DNA from 3 places in the Rhizobium sp. WSM409 genome. Region 1 is predicted to be linked to each of the others. Evidence: riboswitches for the same ligand, from Rfam matches in the RefSeq annotation. Region 1 holds a riboswitch; each other region holds the start of a gene.

Region 1 (6,718 bases):
CCGATCCTGGTCAGCTATGCGCTGAGCTACCTGTTCATCGCGATCATCTGGATCAACCATCATCACCTGCTGCGGCTGGTGCGCTTTGCCTCTACCCGGCTGATCTGGATCAACTTCGTGCACCTCTTCCTGGTGTCGCTGCTGCCGTTCACGACGGCCTGGATGGCGAGGACCGGCCTCGCGCCGATGCCGGTTGCCGTCTATGCCGCGGTCTTCGTGCTGGTCAATGCTGCCTATCTGATGTTCGAGCGCGAGATATTCGCGCAAGCCGAGGCGGGCGCCATGCCGGAACCCGCCCGCCGCCTGGCGCGCCGGCGGACGCTCATCGGCCTGGCGATCTTTGCCGTGGCGGGGCTTGTTGCTCCCTTCGTACCGCTCCTCGGCTTCTTCCTGATCTGCTGCGCCCTCGTTCTCTATCTCCAGCCGGAGATCTTCAACAGCCGCCAGCAAGGGCAGGCGGAATAACCAGACCGGAAATACCAATCAAGTTATCACAGCAAAGGAGACTGTCATGTCCACCATCAAATACCGCACCGCCGACGTCGACGGCTTCAACATCTTCTATCGCGAGGCCGGTTCGCCGGATGCTCCGAAGCTGCTCCTGCTGCACGGCTTTCCGAGCGCCGGCCACATGTTCCGCGACCTGATGCCGCTGCTCTCCGATCGCTTCCACATCGTCGCGCCCGATCTTCCGGGCTTCGGACGATCCGACCTGCCGGCACGCGGCGCCACTTTCGACGGGATCGCCACGACCATCGATCGTTTCACCGAAGTCGTCGGCTTCGATCGTTACGCCGTCTATGTGTTCGACTACGGCGCGCCGACCGGCTTCCGGCTGGCCGTGAAACATCCTGACCGGATCATGGCGATCATCTCGCAGAACGGCAACGCCTATGTCGAGGGCCTGAGCGAGGGCTGGAACCCGATCCGGGCCTATTGGGAGGATGCGTCCGAGGAGAACCGCAATGCGCTGAAGGCGATGCTGCAGCCGGAAACGACGGTCTGGCAATATACGCATGGGGTTGCCGATCCGACGACGGTTTCGCCCGACGGCTATTCGCTCGACAATTTCTATCTGGCGCGGCCCGGCGTCGAGGACATACAGCTCGACCTCTTCGGCGACTACAAGAGCAATGTCGCGCTCTATCCTGCCTTTCAGGATTATTTCCGCACCCACAAGCCGCCGTTCCTGGCCGTGTGGGGCAAGAACGATCCGTTCTTCCTGCCGCCCGGCGCCGAGGCGTTCAAGCGCGATAATCCCAATGCGGTCGTCCGCTTCCTCGACACCGGCCACTTCGCGCTGGAAACGCATGCCGCAGAGATCGCGGCTGCGATCCGCGATTTTCTGGCCCGCTGAGAGCAGAACCAGGCGCTGCCCGCCGGAAGGGGCGGGCGGTCGCCCAAGCCAACAGGAGAGACGACATGTCTGATACAGTTGCCATCATCACCGGCGCCAGCCAGGGCATCGGCCAGGCGACGGCGCTGCGCCTCGCGCGCGATTTTTCCGCGCTGGTGCTGGTCGCGCGCAACCGCGCCAATCTGGAGGAGACCGCGCAGGCGGTGAGGGCGGTCGGCGCGCAGGCCCTCGTCATCGGCGCCGACCTTGCTGAGCCGGCGGCGGCGCAGGCCGTGGTCGATCAGGCGCTCGGTGCCTTCGGCCGCATCGATGCGCTGCTCAATATCGCCGGCGCCGTGCCGCAGATCGATCTTTTCGAGATGACCGACGCGCAGTGGGAAGGTGGACTGGCGCTGAAGCTGCACGGTGCGCGGCGCCTGACGATTGCCGCCTGGCCGGCACTGAAGGAGACCAACGGCTCCGTCGTCCTGATGTCGGGCAATTCGGCGGTGTTTCCAAAGGCGCCTTATGCGGCGGTCGGTACCATCAATGCTGCCATCGTCGCACTCGCCAAGGCCTTTTCCGATCGCGGCATCACCGATGGCGTGCAGGTCAACAGCGTGCTGCCCGGTCCCGTCATGACCGGCCGGCGCCGCTCCTATCTCGAGCACTGGGCACCGTTGCACGGTGTGAGCGTGGAGGAGGCGACCGCGCATTTCCCCGAACAGGCAGGCATTGCCCGCTACGGCGAGCCGGAGGAAATCGCCGAACTGATGGCCTTCCTGGTGTCGCCGGGTGCCCGCTGGATGACCGGCTCGGCGCTACGCATGGATGGCGGCGAGGTGAAGTCGATCTGATGCGGTCGACGGCGGGAGTGCCCCGCCGTCTTCATCTCCTGCGTTCCTCTATTCGTCGAACCGCTGACTACGCGGCAAGAGCGGCGCGCGTTTTGCCGATCGTCAGAGCCGCTTTTGCTGCTTCGCGGCCTTTCTCGACGAAGTGCGCGCGGTAGATCTGCTTGTGGTGCTCGGTTTCTTGATACTGATGCGGCGTCAGTGAGACCGACAGTACCGGCACGCCCGTATCCATGCCGGCGCGCATCAGCCCATCGACGACGGCCTGGGCGACGAATTCGTGGCGGTAGATTCCGCCGTCGACGACGAAGGCGGCGGCAATGACCGCGCAGTAACGTCCGGTTGCCGCAAGATCGCGGGAAAGCAGCGGCATCTCGAATGCGCCGGGGACGTCGAACACGTCGACCTGCTCGGGCGGAATAAGCTGATGGAAGCCATGAAGGGCGCGGTCGACGATGTCGGCGTGCCAACTGGCTTTGACGAAGGCGTAGCGGGTGGGTGTCACGGTAATCTCCTTTGGCGAACAGACACATCACCCAAGGCGATCACGAACGTTCCCGACAGCCGCAAGGGCGGCAGGAACGCACGTTCTCTTTCATCCGGACTATGACCGTCGGCTCAGGCATCTCACCTGATCTGCTGACCCTTCCTAAGAAGGCGCTCGCGGGCTCGCAATCGAAATTGCATACCGCCGGTAGGGACTTGCACCCCGCCCTGAGAACGGCGCGGACAATAGGGGGAAGGCGGCGGGCTGGCAATAGGTCGATATGCTTTCGCGGCCGGAGCTGGATCAGGCTCCCCAAGCGGCGATTTCGCTCGTTCGCCGATGGCGGCGGGCAATCCCTCTTGCGGAGGAGGAGCTTGCGCCTACATGCTCTCTGTGAGGACATCCACGTCAGAAGCACGACAAGACAGGACGCGCTGTCTCCGCCTGGGCGAGGCCGTGACAACCATGGGAGAGAGTGATGCCAGAATCTTTCGTCGTTCACCGCGAGGCGCATATTGCGGCGCCGCCGGCCGCGGTGTTTGCGCTGATGACCGATCCGGAGAAGATCCTGCGCTGGATGGGAACGGAAGCGCAGGTCGAGCCGCAGCCCGGCGGGCTCTATCTCGTCAACGTCACCGGCGCCCGCTTTGCGCGCGGCTCGTTTCGTGAGGTGGTGCCGGTTCATCGCCTTGCCTACAGCTTCGGCTGGGACGGCAGCGAAGTGGTGCCGCCGGGGTCGAGCCTGGTCGAGATCGACCTGATCGAACAGGAGGGCGGAACGCTGTTGCGGCTCACTCATAGCGGCCTGCCCAGCGCCGATCAATGCGCCGGCCATGCGGAAGGCTGGGCGCATTACCTGGGGCGCCTGACCGAAGTCGCCGCCGGGCGGGATCCGGGTCCCGACGCTTTTTACGGCCGGACATGAACAAATTTGCCGGCAGCGGGGCGTCTCTGCTTGCGGTTGTGACAACAACGGTCGGCGAGCGCCCAAGCGGGTCGTGCGGAAGCGCTTCTTTTGCTACCGCAAACATGAACGCGCAGTTCATCTCCAGTTCAATTTAGCGGTCCTAATCTGCGGACGGCTGGATTGAAAATGGAGTTCACGATGAAGGCACTTTCTATCGCGGCTGCCTTGCTTGCCGGCAGCCTCTCGATCGGTACCGCGGAGGCAATGCCGATGGGGACAATCAATGTCCAGAGCAGTGTCACAAAGGTCGACTACGCCTGCGGTCGCGGCTGGCATCTGACGCGCTGGGGCGAATGCCGGCGAAGCTGGAGACGCCCGCCGCCGGTAGCTTTCTACGGTGGTCCGCCCCGCTGGGGCTGGGAGCGGCGTCACCGCGATTGGGATGGCCCGCGCTGGCGCCATGAGCGGCGCTGGGATCGCGACCGGCGTTGGCGGGATAATGACTAAAAGTCTCGCTTAGATGTAAATGGACGAAGGCCGGAGCGATTTTCGCCCGGCCTTTTCTCATGAAAAAGCGTCGCCGACGCTGACAGCCAGCGTTCTCCCGATTTACCCGAGAGGGTCAGATCCTGCTGACGAGCCAGTGCTTGTCGTCGATCAATTCCTCGAGCTCGACGGGATCCTTGACGCCGAATTCGAACCATTCGACGAGTTCCTTTGCCTTGCGGCTGCTCTCTTCCGCCGTCAGCTCGACCTGATACCTTTCGCACCATCGCCGAAGGATCGACGTCAGCAGCGTCATGTCATTCCCATCCAGCGGATCTTTCGGCCAGAATACCGTGCCCATCGTACCCCTCAATCACACGATGACGAACGGCCCTATAATGGAATCAAAGTCGCGCAAGTTTAAAGTGTTTATTTTTTGTTTTCCACCGCGGCGAAGGGTTTTCGACAGGGGAGTGGACGTCCTTTGGGGCGACAGGTTGAGTCTATGGGAATGTCTTCACGGACACCCGCGGGGTGTCCTGATGGACGTGCGAACGTCGGCTTGTCGCACCCAGGGATGACCGCCAGCGGTCACCCCGAGGGATATCCTTGCGGACGTCCCGGCGAGCGTGCGATGTTAAGCCATGGATCTGCCATCTCCCCTTGCCTGGCTGGTTGACGAGGCCGGGGCCTCGCCTGGTCCCGAACGGTTTCTGGCCGAGCTCGGGCGCCGGTTGCTGGCCGATGGCCTGCCGATTTCCGGCGGCGCGCTGACACTTTCGGTGCCGCATCCGATCATCGCGCGGCGCACCTGGCTGTGGCGAGCCGAGACCGATGCTGTCATCGAGGCTTTGGCCTTTGCCGCGGCGCCGCAGAGCGAGGCTGGGCGCGAGTGGCTGGCTGGGCTCGGACCGGTATGGGAGGAGAGAATCGGGCCTTCGCAGGATAGTCCGATACTCGGCTGGGCGGGTATCGCCAACGGGGCAGGGGGCAGCGCATTCGGCCCGACCGAGGCTGGCCTGCTGCGCGAAGTCGCGCGTTTTTCCGTAGCCCCGCTCGCCGCTTTGGCGGCGCGGGAGGCGCGGGCCGCGCTGCTTGAAGCCTATCTCGGCCGGCGCAGCGCCGCCCGGGTGCAGGCCGGCGCGCTTGCCCGCGGTACCGGCGAGACCATCCGCGCAGCCCTTCTCTGCGCCGATCTGCGCGACTTCACCGCGCTCTCCGAGGTGACCGAGCCTCACGTGATGATCGCCGCATTGGACGCCTGGTTCGACCGTGTCGCAGGCGCCGTGCATGCCTTCGGGGGCGAGGTGCTGAAGTTCATCGGCGACGGCGTGCTGGCGATCTTTCCGGTCACGGCTACGTCGAGCGAGGGCGACACAGGCCGAGGGGATCGCGAGGCTTGCGAGGCAGCGTTGCGCGCGGTCACCGCCAGCCGCGCCGGCATGGCCCATCTCGATCAAGTTCGCCAGGCGCAGGGGCTAGCGCCGCTGCCCTTCGGCGCAGCACTGCACTTCGGCGAGATCCTGTGGGGGAATATTGGTGCTGCCGACCGGCTGGACTTCACCGCTATCGGCTCCGCCGTCAATCTGGTCAGCCGGCTGGAAGGGCTGTGCAAGCCGCTCAGCCGAAGCGTGTTGATCTCGGGCGCGGTGGCGGCGAATACGGCGACGGCGCTGATGCCGCTCGGCGAGCACACCTTGCGCGGCATCGCCGACCCTTGCGCGGTCTTCACCCTGCTTGAGGATTGAGCTGCGGACAGGGCACTTGCACTTACGCAAAGAAACTTTGCAAAGATGTCTTTGTAATAGTAGGCTTCCGGCATGAAAGACCCGCGCCCGCAGCCTGCTCAATCCGTCACCGCACCCCGCACCCTCAGCCGCGTCGTGCCCGATCCCACCGCGCTGAAGGCGCTGACGCATCCTGTCCGGCTGCGCATGCTCGGCATGCTCAGGGTCGATGGACCCGCCACGGCGACGCAGCTGGCAGTGCGGCTCGGGCTGAATAGCGGCGCGACCAGCTATCACCTACGCCAGCTCGCCCAATACGGCTTCATCGAGGAAGCGCCGCATGCTTCGCGGCGCGACCGCTGGTGGCGCGCCAGCCACGAGCTCACCTCGGTGCCGGCAAGCGAGGCCGAGGGTGAAGCGCTTGATCTCGACCTCGCCTTCAACCAGGCGATACTCTCTCTGCAGGTCGGCCAGATGCAGCAGGCGCTGGAGGAATATGCCGAGCTGCCGGCGGAATGGCGCAAGGCGAGCACGGCCAGCGACATCATCATCCCGATGACGGCGGAACAGGCCGAAGCCCTGACCAAGCGGCTGACCGATACCATTCTCGAAGCGATGCGGGTGGCTCCGCCTTTGGGGGAGCTGGCACCCCCGGATATGGTTCCCTTCTCGATCATGCTGCACGCCTTTCGCTATCCGGGCCGGCTCCCGCATCGCGAGGAAGATGATGGGTCATGAGGAAGGGTGGGCCATTCCTGGCGCTTGCCGCGGCCGAGACGCTTTCGCTTTCCGGCACGCGGCTGTCGACCATCGCTATTCCCTGGTTGGTGCTGAGCGCGACCGGCAGCCCCGTTTTAACCGGGCTGACAGCGATGATGGAGATGCTCCCCTATGTCGCCGCCAAGGCGCTCAGTGGGCCGC
Region 2 (6,718 bases), 1.3 Mb from region 1:
GGTAGGAATCCAATACTCCGAAACGAAAAAATGGCCGGGTTTTACCCGGCCATTTTCATGTGGTGGAACCGTCAGAAGCTCAGTTCGTGCCGACCAGGTCGACCGGGAAGAACAGGGTCTCGCCGGAGGAGTCGCTGACGCCGTCATTGTCGGTGACCGCGTAGGGCTTGCCCGATGCGTCGAAGGTGAAGCCTTCGAGCTTGTCCAACACATAGCCGTTGGTGGCAGACTTCAGCTCGCCGAGGAAGTCGTGGGCTTCGGTCTTCTTGACGACCGGCAGCTCACCGCCGAGCTTGGCGGGCTTCAGCTCTGATATCGCGACCTTGTAGAGCTTCTTCAGCCTGGCGGCATCGCCGACGAGGTTGTCGCGCTCGATGATGTAGACGCTGTCGCCCTCGGCCGAAATTTCCGACAGACCGACCCAGCCGCTTTCCGTCTTGTCGAGCGGATAGCGAACGGCACCCCATTCCTTCTTCTTCGGATTGTAGGAGACGAGCTTGACGAAGCCCTTCTCGTCGTCGCTCCACTCGCGCTGGACCGCCATCCAAAGCGTGGTGTCGTCGCCGGTGCCGACAATGGCCACGCCTTCGAAGCCGTAGCGGATTTCGTTGGCGACGAGCTCCTTCGGCAGCGCGATCTCGGCCTTGATGTCGCCCTTGGCATTGACGTTGTAGAGGGCGTGCGGGACGAGACGCTCGCTGTAGCCTTCCGAGGCGAGCCAGAAGGAGCCATCGGCGGCAGCCGCGATGCCTTCGATGTCGAGCTTCTGAGCCGGGGCACCGTCACGCTTGACGACGAGGGCGTCGGTGATGACGGCCGGCTTCTTGCTGGCGTCGATCGTGTAGATCGTCGGCTGCGAGCCCAGAACGCTGTCGCTGACGGCGTAGAGCATGCCTGGCTTGCCCGGAACGGCGGCGAGACCCGAAAGGGCAGCAAAGCCGATCGGATTGCCATCCTTCTCGGCGGAGACGATCTGCGGATAGGCCTTCTCGCCTTCCGAACGCTCGTAGATCATCACATGCGAGCGCGTGCCGCCGTCCTTGCCGAGATCGAGCTCGTTGGCGGTCGCAAGAAGATTGCGGGCGGGAATGGCGATCGCGCCTTCCGGCGAAATGCCTGATGGCAGCAGCTGGACGAGTTCGGGATCGGCGCCGGTATCCTTATAGACGCCGACGACCGAGGCACGTTCGGCGAGCAGGAAGAAATACTTGTCGTCGCCGAACTTGGCGGCTTCGAGGCCTTCCGGCTCGACGCCCTTCGATCCCGAACGGCTTTCCGGATAGTGGCCGATATGGGCGACGGCGCGTTCGAAGGATGCGCCCGATTCGTAGAGAAGCTTGCCCGTCCTGTCGAAAATGGTGAAGCCGCGCGAGCCGCCCTGGTAGTCGCCTTCATTGGCGACGACGAGGCGGTTGTCGTCAAGCCACTTCACGGCATCGGGCTCGCGCGGCACGCCCTTGGCTTCGCCCGAGAATTTCAGGGCGCCGTCACGCTTGGTGTCGATGCCGGTGAGATCGACGCTGCCGGCGGAGAAATGCGTCTTCACTTCAGCCGTGTTGGCGTCGATGATGACGATCTCGTTGTTTTCCTGCAGCGTCAGGGCAATCTCGTTCAGGCTGTTGAAGGCGACGAATTCCGGCTCCGGATCTTCAGGGGCGACGCCGGTAAGCCCGGCCAGCGTCATGTGCTTGATAGTGCCGCAATCGACGGTGCCGTTCTTGACCTGGAAGACGACGAGATCGCCGGCCGGCATCTGCGGGATCTTGCCGTCATTGATGTTTTCGTCGCGTTCATTTTCGATTGCGATGGTGCCTAGCGTCTTGTCCTTGTTGAGGGCGATCGAATCCGGCTGACCACCGAGATCGCAGGTGTTTTCGATCTTCTTGGTCGCCACGTCGACGATCGCGAGACGGCCCGAGGGCTTGGCCTTGCTTTCGGAGGTGTTGACGGCAACCAGTGCCTTGCCGGCGCTCCAGGTGACCGATGTCGGCTCGCCGTCCATCATCAGCGCGCCGCCGGCCTTCGGGGCCTTGGCATCGGTAATGTCGATAAAGCCGATCGCGCCGAGCGGGCTGTCGCTATAGATCAGCGTGTTGCCGTCTTCGGTCGCGGTGATGATCTCGGCGGAGCTCACCGAAAGCTTGTCCTTATCAACAGGCAGGTTCTCTGCGACCGGGAAGGAAGCGATGCGGTTGAAAACCGGCTCGGCCGCGGCCGGAAAGGCGACGGATGCGAGAAGCACGGCAGCGAGCGCTGCCTTGCGCGATGAAATTGTCATGAAATCCCCCATGTGTCGAACATTCGAAACATGAGTTTTCTGCGCGAGCGGCATGACAGAGGCATGACAGATGCGGCATTTTGCGTCAGATCATGTCAGGCTCTGGTTTGCGCTCCCGGCGCATCTCGTTTCGCATGATGAACAGCGAAGCAGACAAGATGAGAGCCGCTCCCAGCCAGAGATAACCCGCCGGCGCATAACCGAAGAACAGCCAACCGGCCAGCACGTTCAACGGCAGCTTCAGATCGTCGAACGGCTGGACATAGGCGGCATCCGCTGCGGCATAGGCTAGCGTCAGGAAATACTGCGCTACCGCGGTCAGCAGCCCCGCCAGCAGGAACAGGGCAAGGGTTGCGCCCGTCGGCACTGCAAAGCCTGCCGCAAGCGCCAGCCCGCCATTTATCGGCGTCAGCAGAACGAGCAGCCAGACGGTGATCGTCTCTGGCCGTTCGATGCCTGTCAGGCTCTTGGTGATCAGCGACGAGGCGCCCCACAGCAGCGCCGAAAGCACAGGCAAGAGAGCCGCCCAGCCAAAACCATCAGACCATGGCTGCAGAATGATCATCGCTCCGGTGAAACCCGCTGCCGTCGCGGCCCAGCGGGCCGGGCCGACGCGCTCCCCGAGGAAAAGCCGGGCGCCCAGAATGATGAAGAAGGGCGAGGTCATCACCAGTGCGATCGCCTGCCAGATCGGCACCGTGGCAAGGCCGGCGACCCAGGCCTCGACGCCGAGCGCGGCAAGCGCGACGCGCGCGAGGTGACGCCAAGGATAGTGCGTGCGCATCGCCGCAAGGCCGAGCCTCTTCAGGAACGGCAGCGAAAACAGGAAGGCGAAGCCATATTGCCAGAAGGCTGCGGACGCCGAGGGAAAGGCAAGCTTCATCGTCAGCCATTGGGTGACGACGTTGAGAAGCGAAAAGGCAATGCCGGCAAGGACCATCCAGATGGCACCGACAACGGCGCGGGACGGCTCGACGGCAACAGAAGTCTGATTCATGTCTTTCATCCAAAACAGGGACCAACATAAATCAGGACGCATGAGCCCCGACCAAGCGACACAGGGCAACCCTGCCCTCCGCGTGGCCGACACTCATTCTCTTCCATCCGGACTTTAACCGTCGGCTCCGGAATCACACCGGATCTGCTGACCCCTCCTCCGCATGGGCGCGAAAGAAGGCGCTCGCGGGCTCAGGCCGAAACCCTTACCGCCGGTGGGGAGTTTCACCCCGCCCTGAGAACAGAACTGTCGTAGATCAAAGCCCCCGCGACGGCAAGATCCGCCCAAACAAAAGGGGTCCGGCAAAGCCGAACCCCTCTCAAATCCTACACAACCGGTCTCGTTTCCGGCTGGCGGATAATCTCAGATCAGCCGTTGACGGCGTCCTTCAGGCCCTTGCCGGGCGTGAATTTCGGCACGTTGCGAGCCGGAATGTCGACTTCAGCGCCCGTCGACGGGTTACGGCCCTTCGATGCGGCACGATGAGAAACGGTGAAGCTGCCGAAACCCGCGAGGCGAATGTCGCCCTTGTTCTTGAGTTCAGCCTGGACAACGTCGAAAACCGCGTCAACAGCGGAAGCCGCGTCAGACTTCGTCAGTCCTGCCTTTTCGGCTACTGCGGACACGAGTTCATTCTTGTTCATGTTTCCACCCCTTTCTAAATGGTATGAAACGACTCAAAAGTAAGCTAGGCGCAGAATAGGTTTCATCAGGCCCGCCGAAAACCCAAAAGCCCTGCAAATCAAGGAAAAGCAAGCGTCTACATGACGTTTTCACAAAAAAGGCTGGCGTTTCCGCCAGCCTTTTTCCGTGTTTTGGGCCAATTGGGCATAAATGTGGCAAAGGCCACTCAATGCGCTATGGTTGCGCCTGTCTCATCGAGGCCTTCGACCGATGTGATGACCGGCGTTTCCACCGTGCCATCCCATTCGATTGGCTCCGGCCGCCGGATCAGCGCGTGCTTGATCACCTCGCCCATGCGGGATACCGGGATGATCTCCATGTTGTTCTTCACGTTGTCAGGAATCTCCGCCAGGTCCTTGGCGTTTTCCTCCGGAATCAGCACCTTCTTGATGCCGCCGCGAAGCGCTGCGAGCAGCTTTTCCTTGAGACCGCCGATCGGCAGCACACGGCCACGAAGCGTGATTTCACCGGTCATGGCCACATGCCTGTCCACGGGGATGCCGGTCATGATCGAGACGATCGCGGTTGCCATGGCGACACCAGCCGAGGGACCATCCTTCGGGGTTGCGCCTTCCGGCACGTGCACGTGGATGTCGCTCTTGTCGAAGCGCGGCGGCTCGATGCCGAAATCGACAGCGCGCGAGCGGACATAGGAGGCCGCTGCCGAGATCGATTCCTTCATGACTTCCTTCAGATTGCCGGTGACCGTCATGCGGCCCTTGCCCGGCATCATCACACCTTCGATGGTCAGCAGCTCGCCGCCGACTTCCGTCCAGGCAAGACCGGTCACGACGCCAACCTGATCCTCGCCCTCTGCTTCGCCATGGCGGAAGCGCGGGACGCCCAGATAGTCGGAGATGTTGGCAGCCGTCACGTGAACGGCCTTCGTCTTGCCCTTGATGATCTCGGTGACCGCCTTGCGGGCGAGTTTCATCAGCTCGCGCTCGAAGTTGCGGACGCCGGCTTCGCGGGTGTAATGCTGGCTGATCGACATCAGGGCGTCGTCACTGACCGAGAATTCTTCCGGCTGCAACGCATGTTCCTTGATGGCCTTCGGCAACAGGTGCCGCTTGGCGATTTCGCGCTTTTCATCCTCTGTGTAGCCGGCGATACGGATGATCTCCATGCGGTCCATCAGAGGCGCTGGAATGTTCAGCGTATTCGCCGTCGTGATGAACATCACATCCGACAGGTCGTATTCGACTTCCAGATAGTGATCCATGAAGGTCATGTTCTGCGCCGGATCGAGCACTTCGAGCAGAGCCGAAGACGGATCGCCGCGATAGTCCTGGCCGAGCTTGTCGATTTCGTCGAGCAAGAATAGCGGGTTGGACTTCTTAGCCTTCTTCATCGACTGGATGACCTTGCCGGGCATAGAGCCGATATAGGTGCGGCGGTGACCGCGGATTTCGGCTTCGTCACGAACGCCGCCAAGCGCCATACGCACATACTCACGGCCGGTCGCCTTGGCGATCGACTGGGCGAGCGAGGTCTTGCCGACGCCCGGAGGGCCGACGAGGCAGAGGATCGGGCCCTTGATTTTGGTGGCGCGGGCCTGCACGGCCAGATATTCGACGATGCGCTCCTTGACCTTGTCGAGACCGAAGTGATCGGCTTCGAGGATCTTCTCGGCATTGTTGAGATCGGCCTTGATCTTCGACTTCTTGCCCCAGGGAATGCCGAGCAGCCAGTCCAGATAATTGCGCACCACGGTGGCTTCCGCCGACATCGGGCTCATCTGGCGCAGCTTCTTCAGCTCCGCATCGGCCTTTTCACGGGCTTCCTTGGACAGCTTGGTCTTGGAGATGCGCTCTTCCAGTTCGCTCATCTCGTCGCGACCTTCTTCGCCGTCTCCGAGTTCCTTCTGGATCGCCTTCATCTGTTCATTGAGGTAGTATTCGCGCTGGGTCTTTTCCATCTGGCGCTTGACGCGCGAACGGATGCGCTTTTCGACCTGCAAGACCGAGATCTCGCCTTCCATGAAGCCGAGAGCCTTTTCCAGGCGCTGCTTGACGCTGGTGGTCTCCAGCATCTCCTGCTTCTCGGTGATCTTGATCGACAGATGCGAGGCGACCGTATCGGCGAGCTTGGAATAGTCGTCGATCTGGCTGGCGGCGCCGACCACTTCGGGCGAAATCTTCTTGTTGAGCTTCACATAGCTCTCGAATTCGGAGACGACCGAACGCGACAGGGCTTCCAGTTCGACCGGATCGTCGTGCGGCTCCTCGAGCACATGGCCGAGCGCCTCATAGAAATCCTCGCGGCTGGTATAAGTGTCGATCTCGGCTCGGGCGCGGCCTTCCACCAGAACCTTCACGGTGCCGTCAGGCAGCTTCAAGAGCTGCAGCACGTTGGCCACGGTGCCGACATTGTGGATCGCGGAAGGATCCGGATCGTCGTCGCTGGCATTGATCTGCGTCACCAGCATGATCTGCTTGTCGGAACCCATGACCTCTTCGAGCGCACGGATCGACTTTTCCCGTCCGACGAACAGCGGCACGATCATATGCGGGAAAACCACGATGTCGCGCAGGGGCAGAACAGGGTAGGCAGTGCTGCTCGCTACAGACGTTTTCTTCGTCATTTTATGTCCTTTCCATCGTCCCGTTGCCGGGCTCTCTGCACGGCCGCTTGGGACCGGCCGGCAATCTCACTTGTTGCTACAAGTGGAGGTTCTGACTACGCTTTTCAAGCCACGCTAACGCCCGCGTCCCTCGGATGTGACAGCTTTATTACAACGGAACGCCAACACTATGAAG
Region 3 (6,718 bases), 410 kb from region 1:
TTCGCGCCGCCGGCCGCCGCTCGATCCAGATCGCGGCGGATGTCACGAGCAAATCTTCCCTTGGAGATGCCGTAGCACGTACCGAAGCCGATCTCGGCGCGCTGACGCTTGCAGTCAACGCTGCAGGCATCGCTAACGCGAACGCAGCGGAAGAAATGGAGGAGGACCAATATCAGACGTTGATGGATATCAACCTGAAAGGCGTCTTTCTTTCCTGCCAGGCAGAGGCTCGCGCCATGCTGAAGAATGGACGCGGCTCCATCGTCAACATCGCTTCCATGTCGGGTGTGATCGTGAACCGGGGGCTGAGCCAAGCGCACTATAACGCCTCCAAGGCGGGCGTGATCCATATGTCGAAGTCCATGGCCATGGAATGGGTCGACCGCGGCATTCGCGTCAACACCATCTCCCCCGGATACACGGCAACGCCCATGAACACCCGTCCGGAGATGGTCCACCAGACCAAGCTCTTCGAAGAGCAGACGCCGATGCAGCGCATGGCAGCGGTGGACGAGATGGTGGGTCCGGCGGTGTTTCTGCTGTCGAATGCAGCAAGTTTCGTGACCGGCGTCGATCTTCTCGTCGACGGCGGTTTCTGCTGCTGGTGATGAGAAAGCTCATTCCCGCTGCTGAAAAGTGACCGATCTCGCTTCCTCCCTGGCTGAGATCGAGGCGCTGAAGGGACTAACGGGCATGACGGCGTGCGATATCGTCGTCTGCCCGCCCTTCACGCCGATCGAACGGGCTGTCGAACGGATGGAAGGCGCGGACGTCGTCACCGGCGCTCAACACTGCCTGAATTCGCGACAACCGGTTGATCTCCAATAATGATCGCATGGTAGGTCGCACCCAGATTTATTGTTTATCGATGGACAAGGAAAGAGCATGAAACGCTTCGAGCAGAAGACCGTCGTCATTACCGGGGGCAGCCGCGGCATCGGAGCGGCGATCGCCAGACGCTTTGCGAAAGAAGGCGCCAATCTCGTCGTCTCGGCCAACGAGGAGCTGGTTCACGGCGTTGCCGAACAGATCCGGGCCGAAGGCGGCAAGGCGATCTCCTTCATCGGCGACGTCACCGACAAGGCGAGCGTCACCGCCCTCTATGATGCCGCCGAGAAGGAATTCGGCTCGGTCGACGTCTCGATCCAGAACGCCGGCGTCATCACCATTGCCCGCGTCGAGGACCTGACCGAAAACGAGTGGGACAAGGTGATGGCCGTCAACACCAAGGGCGTCTTCCTCTGCGCCCAGGAGGCGATATCGAGAATGCGCAGGCACAAGCGCGGCGGCCGCATCATCAACACCGCCTCCGGCCAGGCCCGCGACGGCTTCATCTACACGCCGCATTATGCCGCCTCGAAAATGGGCGTCGTCGGCATCACCCAGAGCCTGGCCAAGGAAGTCGCGACCGAGAAGATCACCGTCAACGCCTTCTGCCCCGGCATCATCGAAACCGACATGTGGGCCTATAACGACCAGGCCTGGGGCAAGCTGCTCGGCAACTACGCCCCCGGCGAGTTGATGAAGGAATGGGTCGAGGGCATCCCGATGAAACGGGCCGGCTCCGGCGAAGACGTCGCCGGCCTGGTGACCTTCCTCGCCAGCGAGGATGCCGCCTATATCACCGGCCAGACGATCAATGTCGACGGCGGCCTGATCATGTCCTGATGCAGGCGCCCAAAATTGCGCAGTGGTTTTGGGACAACGACATGCATGGAAGGATCAAAGCACCAACGAAGCGCGGAAGGCGACACGGTTGTCGCCTCCGTGTGAACAGTGTGTCCATCGGCGTCAGGGCAGCTTTGCATTTTTGCCCGGTCGAGTGACCTTGCCATCTGCCTGTTTTTGATCCTATCTTTGAAATGTTCTCAGGGCGGGGTGTAATTCCCCACCGGCGGTATCAGGAGCAATCTTGGAGCCCGCGAGCGCTTCCGGCACCTCCTGTCGGAAGGTCAGCAGATCCGGTGAGATGCCGGAGCCGACGGTATAGTCCGGATGGAAGAGGACAACACGGGCAGTTGCACTCCATCCCGGAGTCGGCTGACGTTTGTTCGCCCAAGGGCAGAAGGCTCGCTCACGGATTGAGCCGAGCAGACCATGTCAGCCCGCTGACATAACCCTTGAAAGGCCAGACAGCATGACTATCGCAAGAATTGAAGATGCCATATCAGCCATTGCCAGCGGCAAGATGGTCGTCGTCGTCGACGACCAGAACCGGGAAAACGAAGGCGATATCGTGGTCGCGGCCGATGCCGTCACCCCTGAGGCAATCGCCTTCATGATGACCCACGCCCGTGGACTCGTCTGCATCGCCATGGAAGGCGAGCGCCTCGATGCGCTCGATATTCCGCTGATGGTGCCCAACAATACGGAATCGCACAAAACCGCCTTCACGGTCTCGGTCGATTATCTCAAGGGCACGACGACGGGCATCTCTGCGGCGGACCGCGCCGCCACCGTCCGCGCCCTCGTCGACGATCGCACAAAGCCCGACGAATTCGCCCGCCCCGGCCATATCTTTCCGCTGCGCGCCAACCCCCGCGGCGTGCTCGGCCGCCCTGGCCACACCGAAGCCGCAGTCGATCTCGCCCGCCTCGCCGGAAGGATCCCCGCCGGCGTCATCTGCGAAGTCGCCAACGACGACGGAACCATGTCCCGCCTGCCCGAACTCACGCTCTTTGCCGAACGCCACAACCTCCCCCTCGTCACCATCGCGGATTTGGTCGCCTATCTCGACCGCCAGGCGGAAAGAGACATACGCGAAGTCGCCTGATCGGCGCAAAGCGGCCAGCCCCGTCCTTCGAGGCCCCTTCGGGGCGCCTCAGGATGAGGCTGGAGAGAGGTTGCGGCTTGGTTCAACGGGAAGCGCAGCGGCAAGGCACACCGACCAGCCCTCATCCTGAGGCGCGCAGGCCGCAGGCCGGAGCCTCGAAGGACGAGGGCGGGTGGCTGGGTCCCAGACGCGCACGGCTGGTTGCCACAGCACACCCTATTTCCTGCCCCTATGTCCGGTTGATCGAAACGCCGCCATCCGCCAGCATCGCCGTGCCGGTCACGAAGCTCGACATGTCGGAGGCAAGGAAAAGCGCTGCATTGGCGATCTCTTCGGGTTGCGCCATGCGTTTCAGCGCATGCAATCCCTCCACGAAGGCGAGCACTTCCGGCGTGGCATCGGGCGCGTTGGTAATGCTGGCGGGTGTGTCGGTGCCGCCGGGAAGCAGTGCGTTGACGCGGATCTTCTGCGCTCCGAGTTCAGCGGCGAGCACCTGCACGAAGCCGATCAAACCCGCCTTGCTCGCCGCATAGGCGGCCATGCCAGGCATGCCGACGGTATGGCCGACAAAGGTCGAGGTGAAGATCAGCGATCCGCCGCCTTTTCCCATCGCCGCCGACTGGTGTTTGGCGCCGAGGAAGGCGGCGGTGAGATTGGTCTCGATCGTCTCGCGCCAGCCCTCCACCGACAGCCCGGCGACCGGCCCCATCTCACCGATGATGCCGGCATTGTTGAAGGCGATGTCGAGCCGGCCGAAACGCGAGACTGCCGTTTCGACAAGCCTTTCCTGGAGCGCCTCGTCCCTGACATCGCCTGATATGGCGACGGCCTGCCCACCCTCCGCCTCAATTTCCGCGATGACGGCGTCGAGCGCGTCTTGTCGCCGGCCGGTGACCACGAGCTTGGCACCTTGCCGTGCAAAGAGTTTCGCCGCTGCGCGGCCGATGCCTGAGCTTGCGCCGGTGATGATGGCGATCTTGTCGTTGAGAAGTGTCATATCGTTCTCTCCTGGTTTGTTGCCAGATTTGACATGCTCAAACATCATGCGATGCAGCCACCCGTTTCCCGCGCAGGACGAGAAAAACGCCTATGGCCGAACCGGCAGCGCGACGGCGCGTCCTCATCGACGCCTTGATCACGGCGTCGGAAACATCGGAATTCGCCTTATAAAACCGAGATTTGCCGAGACCTTCATCCACACGCCTGCATTGAGGTCAGTGCCGTTGTGCACCGCATCATCGATTTATGCCTGGTGTGGCATTCATCCGATTCCCTTCATGCGTCTTCGCGATTAAAAGGAGCGCACAGGTAACGGGAATCTCTTCATGCCGCGGTCACGCAATACTGAGGGCGCCATCTATATGAGCATGGCGATGGCCGGCTTTTCCGCAAGCGACGCTCTATCCAAATCGGTGATCGCCTATATGAACGCCGGCGAGATCATGTTCCTGCGCGGCCTCTTCACCAGCCTGCTCGTCTATCTGATCGCCTGGAAAATGGGCGCGCTGCGCTCCTGGCGCATCATGCTGCAGCCGATGATCATCTTCAGGATCATCTGTGAGACGCTCTCCGCCGTCACCTATATCACCGCGCTCGGCATGATGCCGATCGCCAATGCCTCGGCGATCCTGCAGTCGCTGCCGCTGGTCGTCACCTTCGGCGCTGCCCTCTTCTTCGGCGAGCCGGTCGGCTGGCGGCGCTGGTCGGCGATCCTTGTCGGCCTCGTCGGCGTGATGATCATTATCCGTCCCGGCCCTGAGGGATTCACCGCCGCCGCCCTCCTCTGCGTCGCTGCGGTGCTGACGACGGCCGGCCGCGATCTCGCCACCCGGAGCATCAGTCCGGAGATTCCCTCGCTGATGATAACCGTCATCACCGCCATATCAGCCTCCTTCTTCGGCGCGCTGCTCATCCCGGTGCTCGGCGGCTGGCAGCCGGTCAGCGCCGCAGCACTTGGGCATCTCGTACTCGCATCGGTGCTGGTGCTCGTCGGCTACCAGTCGGTCATCCTCGCCATGCGCACCGGCGAAATCTCTTTCGTCGCGCCGTTTCGCTATACCAGCCTGATCTTCTCTTCTGTGCTCGGCTTCTTTTTCTTCGCGGAAGTGCCTGACAGCTGGACGCTCGTCGGGGCTGCGATCGTCATCGCCTCCGGCCTCTATACGTTCTATCGTGAGGCCAAGCGCCGTGTGTCGCCGATTGCGCAGGAATCCGCGCCGCGTGCGCCGGTTTGAGGAAGGATGATGGCTCAATTCTCGTTGGATAAATCTCATATAGCGGGCGTCGTATTGGCCGGCGGCCGTTCGCAGCGCATGGGCCGCGACAAGGCAGGCGTGATGCTTGGGGCCGAGAGCCTGCTCCGCCATGTGCTGACCCGCCTCTCGCAGCAAACTTTCCACGTTGCCGTCAATGCCGATGCCGCCGCCGAGGGTGTGCCTGTCATTCCCGACCGTTTTCCCGGCAAGGCCGGGCCGATGGCCGGTATCCATGCCACCATGGTCTATGCCGCCGGTCTGCCCTCGATCACCCATGTCGTCACCGTCTCGGTGGATTGCCCGTTCTTCCCGGCCGATCTCGTCGCCCGGCTGGCGGCCGCGGTCGAGCACGCGTCGCAGATCGCAATTGCCACCTCCGAAGGCCGTAGCCATCCGGTCTTCGGGCTCTGGCCGGTGACGCTGGCCGCCGATCTCGAAGCCTGGATCGCCACCGACGAGAAGCGCCGTGTGCGCGACTTCCTGTTGCGGCATGACGTTACGGAAGTGGCGTTTCCGCTGCATCCGACCCGCGCCAGCCTGCTCGATCCCTTCTTCAACATCAACACGCCCGACGATCTCGTCGAGGCGGAACGCTGGCTGGAGGCCCTTCGCGTATGACTGCACCGAAAATCTTCGGCATCGCCGGCTGGAAGAACTCGGGCAAGACGGGTCTCGCCGTCCGGCTAGTGACGGAGTTCACCCGCCGCGGTTACAGGATCTCGACGATCAAGCACGCCCATCATGATTTCGACATCGACAAGGTCGGGGCCGACAGCTACCGCCATCGCCAGGCCGGCGCCCACGAGGTCACCATCGTCTCCGGCACCCGCTACGCCATCATGCACGAGCTGCGCGGCGCCCCCGAACCTGAGTTCGAAGAGATCCTCGCCCGCCTCGCCCCCTGCGATCTCGTGCTGATCGAAGGTTACAAGCGCGAGCCGATCCCGAAGATCGAGGCCCGCCGCCTGGAAGCGGCAAATCGCGAACCGTTGGCGCCGAGCGATCCCCATATCTGCGCCATCGCCGCCGATCATGCAGTCACGGATACGGCCCTGCCGGTCTTCGATCTAAACGACACAGGCGCCATCGCCGATTTCATCGCTGACATCGTTGGCCTTGGACAGGCGAAGCTTTGAACCACCTGCGTTGCCGCCGGACCTCAGAAGCGGAACCGTTTCGCTTGCCATCGCCTTGGCGATTTCCTTGGCGAGCTGAGCCTGATCGTAGGGCTTTGCCAATCTCGGAAGATCGATATCGGTGCCGGCAGGAAGATCGGCGTAACCTGTCGCCAGCACGATCGGCAACCCCGGACAAATGTCCCGCGCGGCCTGGGCAAGCTGTGCGCCGGTCATGCCAGGCATCGAATAGTCGGTGATGACAAGGTCGAAATGCTGGCCGCTGCTGATCAGTTCCAGCGCCTGCGAGCCGGAGTTTGCTTCGACGACCTCGTGGCCTAGATCTTCAAGCATGTCGACCGAACTCATGGCGATCAAGGCATCGTCGTCGACCAGAATTATCTTCAGTCTGGACGCAGCTTGCGGAACGGGCAATTCCGCTTCGATCGCCCGCTCGGCGCGCCGTTCCGTCGCCGGAAGCCACAGCTCGGCGGTCGTTCCCACTCCAAGCTCGCTGGTCAGACGAAGTGCACCATTGAGCTGAACGGCCAGTCCGTGGATCATCGATAAGCCTA

The links. Region 1 has a riboswitch for FMN ahead of AC25BC_RS13410 (6,7-dimethyl-8-ribityllumazine synthase). Riboswitches for the same ligand answer to the same signal wherever they lie in the genome.
Region 2: another riboswitch for FMN. It lies ahead of ribN (riboflavin transporter RibN); the one in region 1 lies ahead of AC25BC_RS13410 (6,7-dimethyl-8-ribityllumazine synthase).
Region 3: another riboswitch for FMN. It lies ahead of ribB (3,4-dihydroxy-2-butanone-4-phosphate synthase); the one in region 1 lies ahead of AC25BC_RS13410 (6,7-dimethyl-8-ribityllumazine synthase).

What each region holds. Positions count from the first base shown of each region.
Region 1 is NZ_CM172794.1:2,654,164-2,660,881, reverse strand. Features, by position in the region: gene AC25BC_RS13425 (TMEM175 family protein) at 1-465, shown strand, start outside; gene AC25BC_RS13420 (alpha/beta fold hydrolase) at 512-1,357, shown strand; gene AC25BC_RS13415 (SDR family oxidoreductase) at 1,423-2,193, shown strand; gene AC25BC_RS13410 (6,7-dimethyl-8-ribityllumazine synthase) at 2,261-2,695, opposite strand; FMN riboswitch at 2,774-2,916, opposite strand; gene AC25BC_RS13405 (SRPBCC family protein) at 3,156-3,602, shown strand; gene AC25BC_RS13400 (GCG_CRPN prefix-to-repeats domain-containing protein) at 3,783-4,091, shown strand; gene AC25BC_RS13395 (hypothetical protein) at 4,207-4,431, opposite strand; gene AC25BC_RS13390 (adenylate/guanylate cyclase domain-containing protein) at 4,715-5,818, shown strand; gene AC25BC_RS13385 (winged helix-turn-helix domain-containing protein) at 5,891-6,535, shown strand; gene AC25BC_RS13380 (MFS transporter) at 6,532-6,718, shown strand, end outside.
Region 2 is NZ_CM172794.1:1,384,154-1,390,871, reverse strand. Features, by position in the region: gene AC25BC_RS06985 (aldo/keto reductase) at 1-5, shown strand, start outside; gene AC25BC_RS06980 (esterase-like activity of phytase family protein) at 80-2,290, opposite strand; gene ribN (riboflavin transporter RibN) at 2,364-3,284, opposite strand; FMN riboswitch at 3,367-3,521, opposite strand; gene hupB (DNA-binding protein HupB) at 3,644-3,919, opposite strand; gene lon (endopeptidase La) at 4,126-6,543, opposite strand.
Region 3 is NZ_CM172794.1:2,248,419-2,255,136, forward strand. Features, by position in the region: gene AC25BC_RS11255 (SDR family oxidoreductase) at 1-608, shown strand, start outside; gene AC25BC_RS11260 (triose-phosphate isomerase) at 637-828, shown strand; gene AC25BC_RS11265 (glucose 1-dehydrogenase) at 886-1,668, shown strand; FMN riboswitch at 1,861-2,011, shown strand; gene ribB (3,4-dihydroxy-2-butanone-4-phosphate synthase) at 2,138-2,773, shown strand; gene AC25BC_RS11275 (SDR family oxidoreductase) at 3,003-3,770, opposite strand; gene AC25BC_RS11280 (DMT family transporter) at 4,099-5,007, shown strand; gene mobA (molybdenum cofactor guanylyltransferase MobA) at 5,017-5,646, shown strand; gene mobB (molybdopterin-guanine dinucleotide biosynthesis protein B) at 5,643-6,164, shown strand; gene AC25BC_RS11295 (PAS domain-containing hybrid sensor histidine kinase/response regulator) at 6,096-6,718, opposite strand, start outside.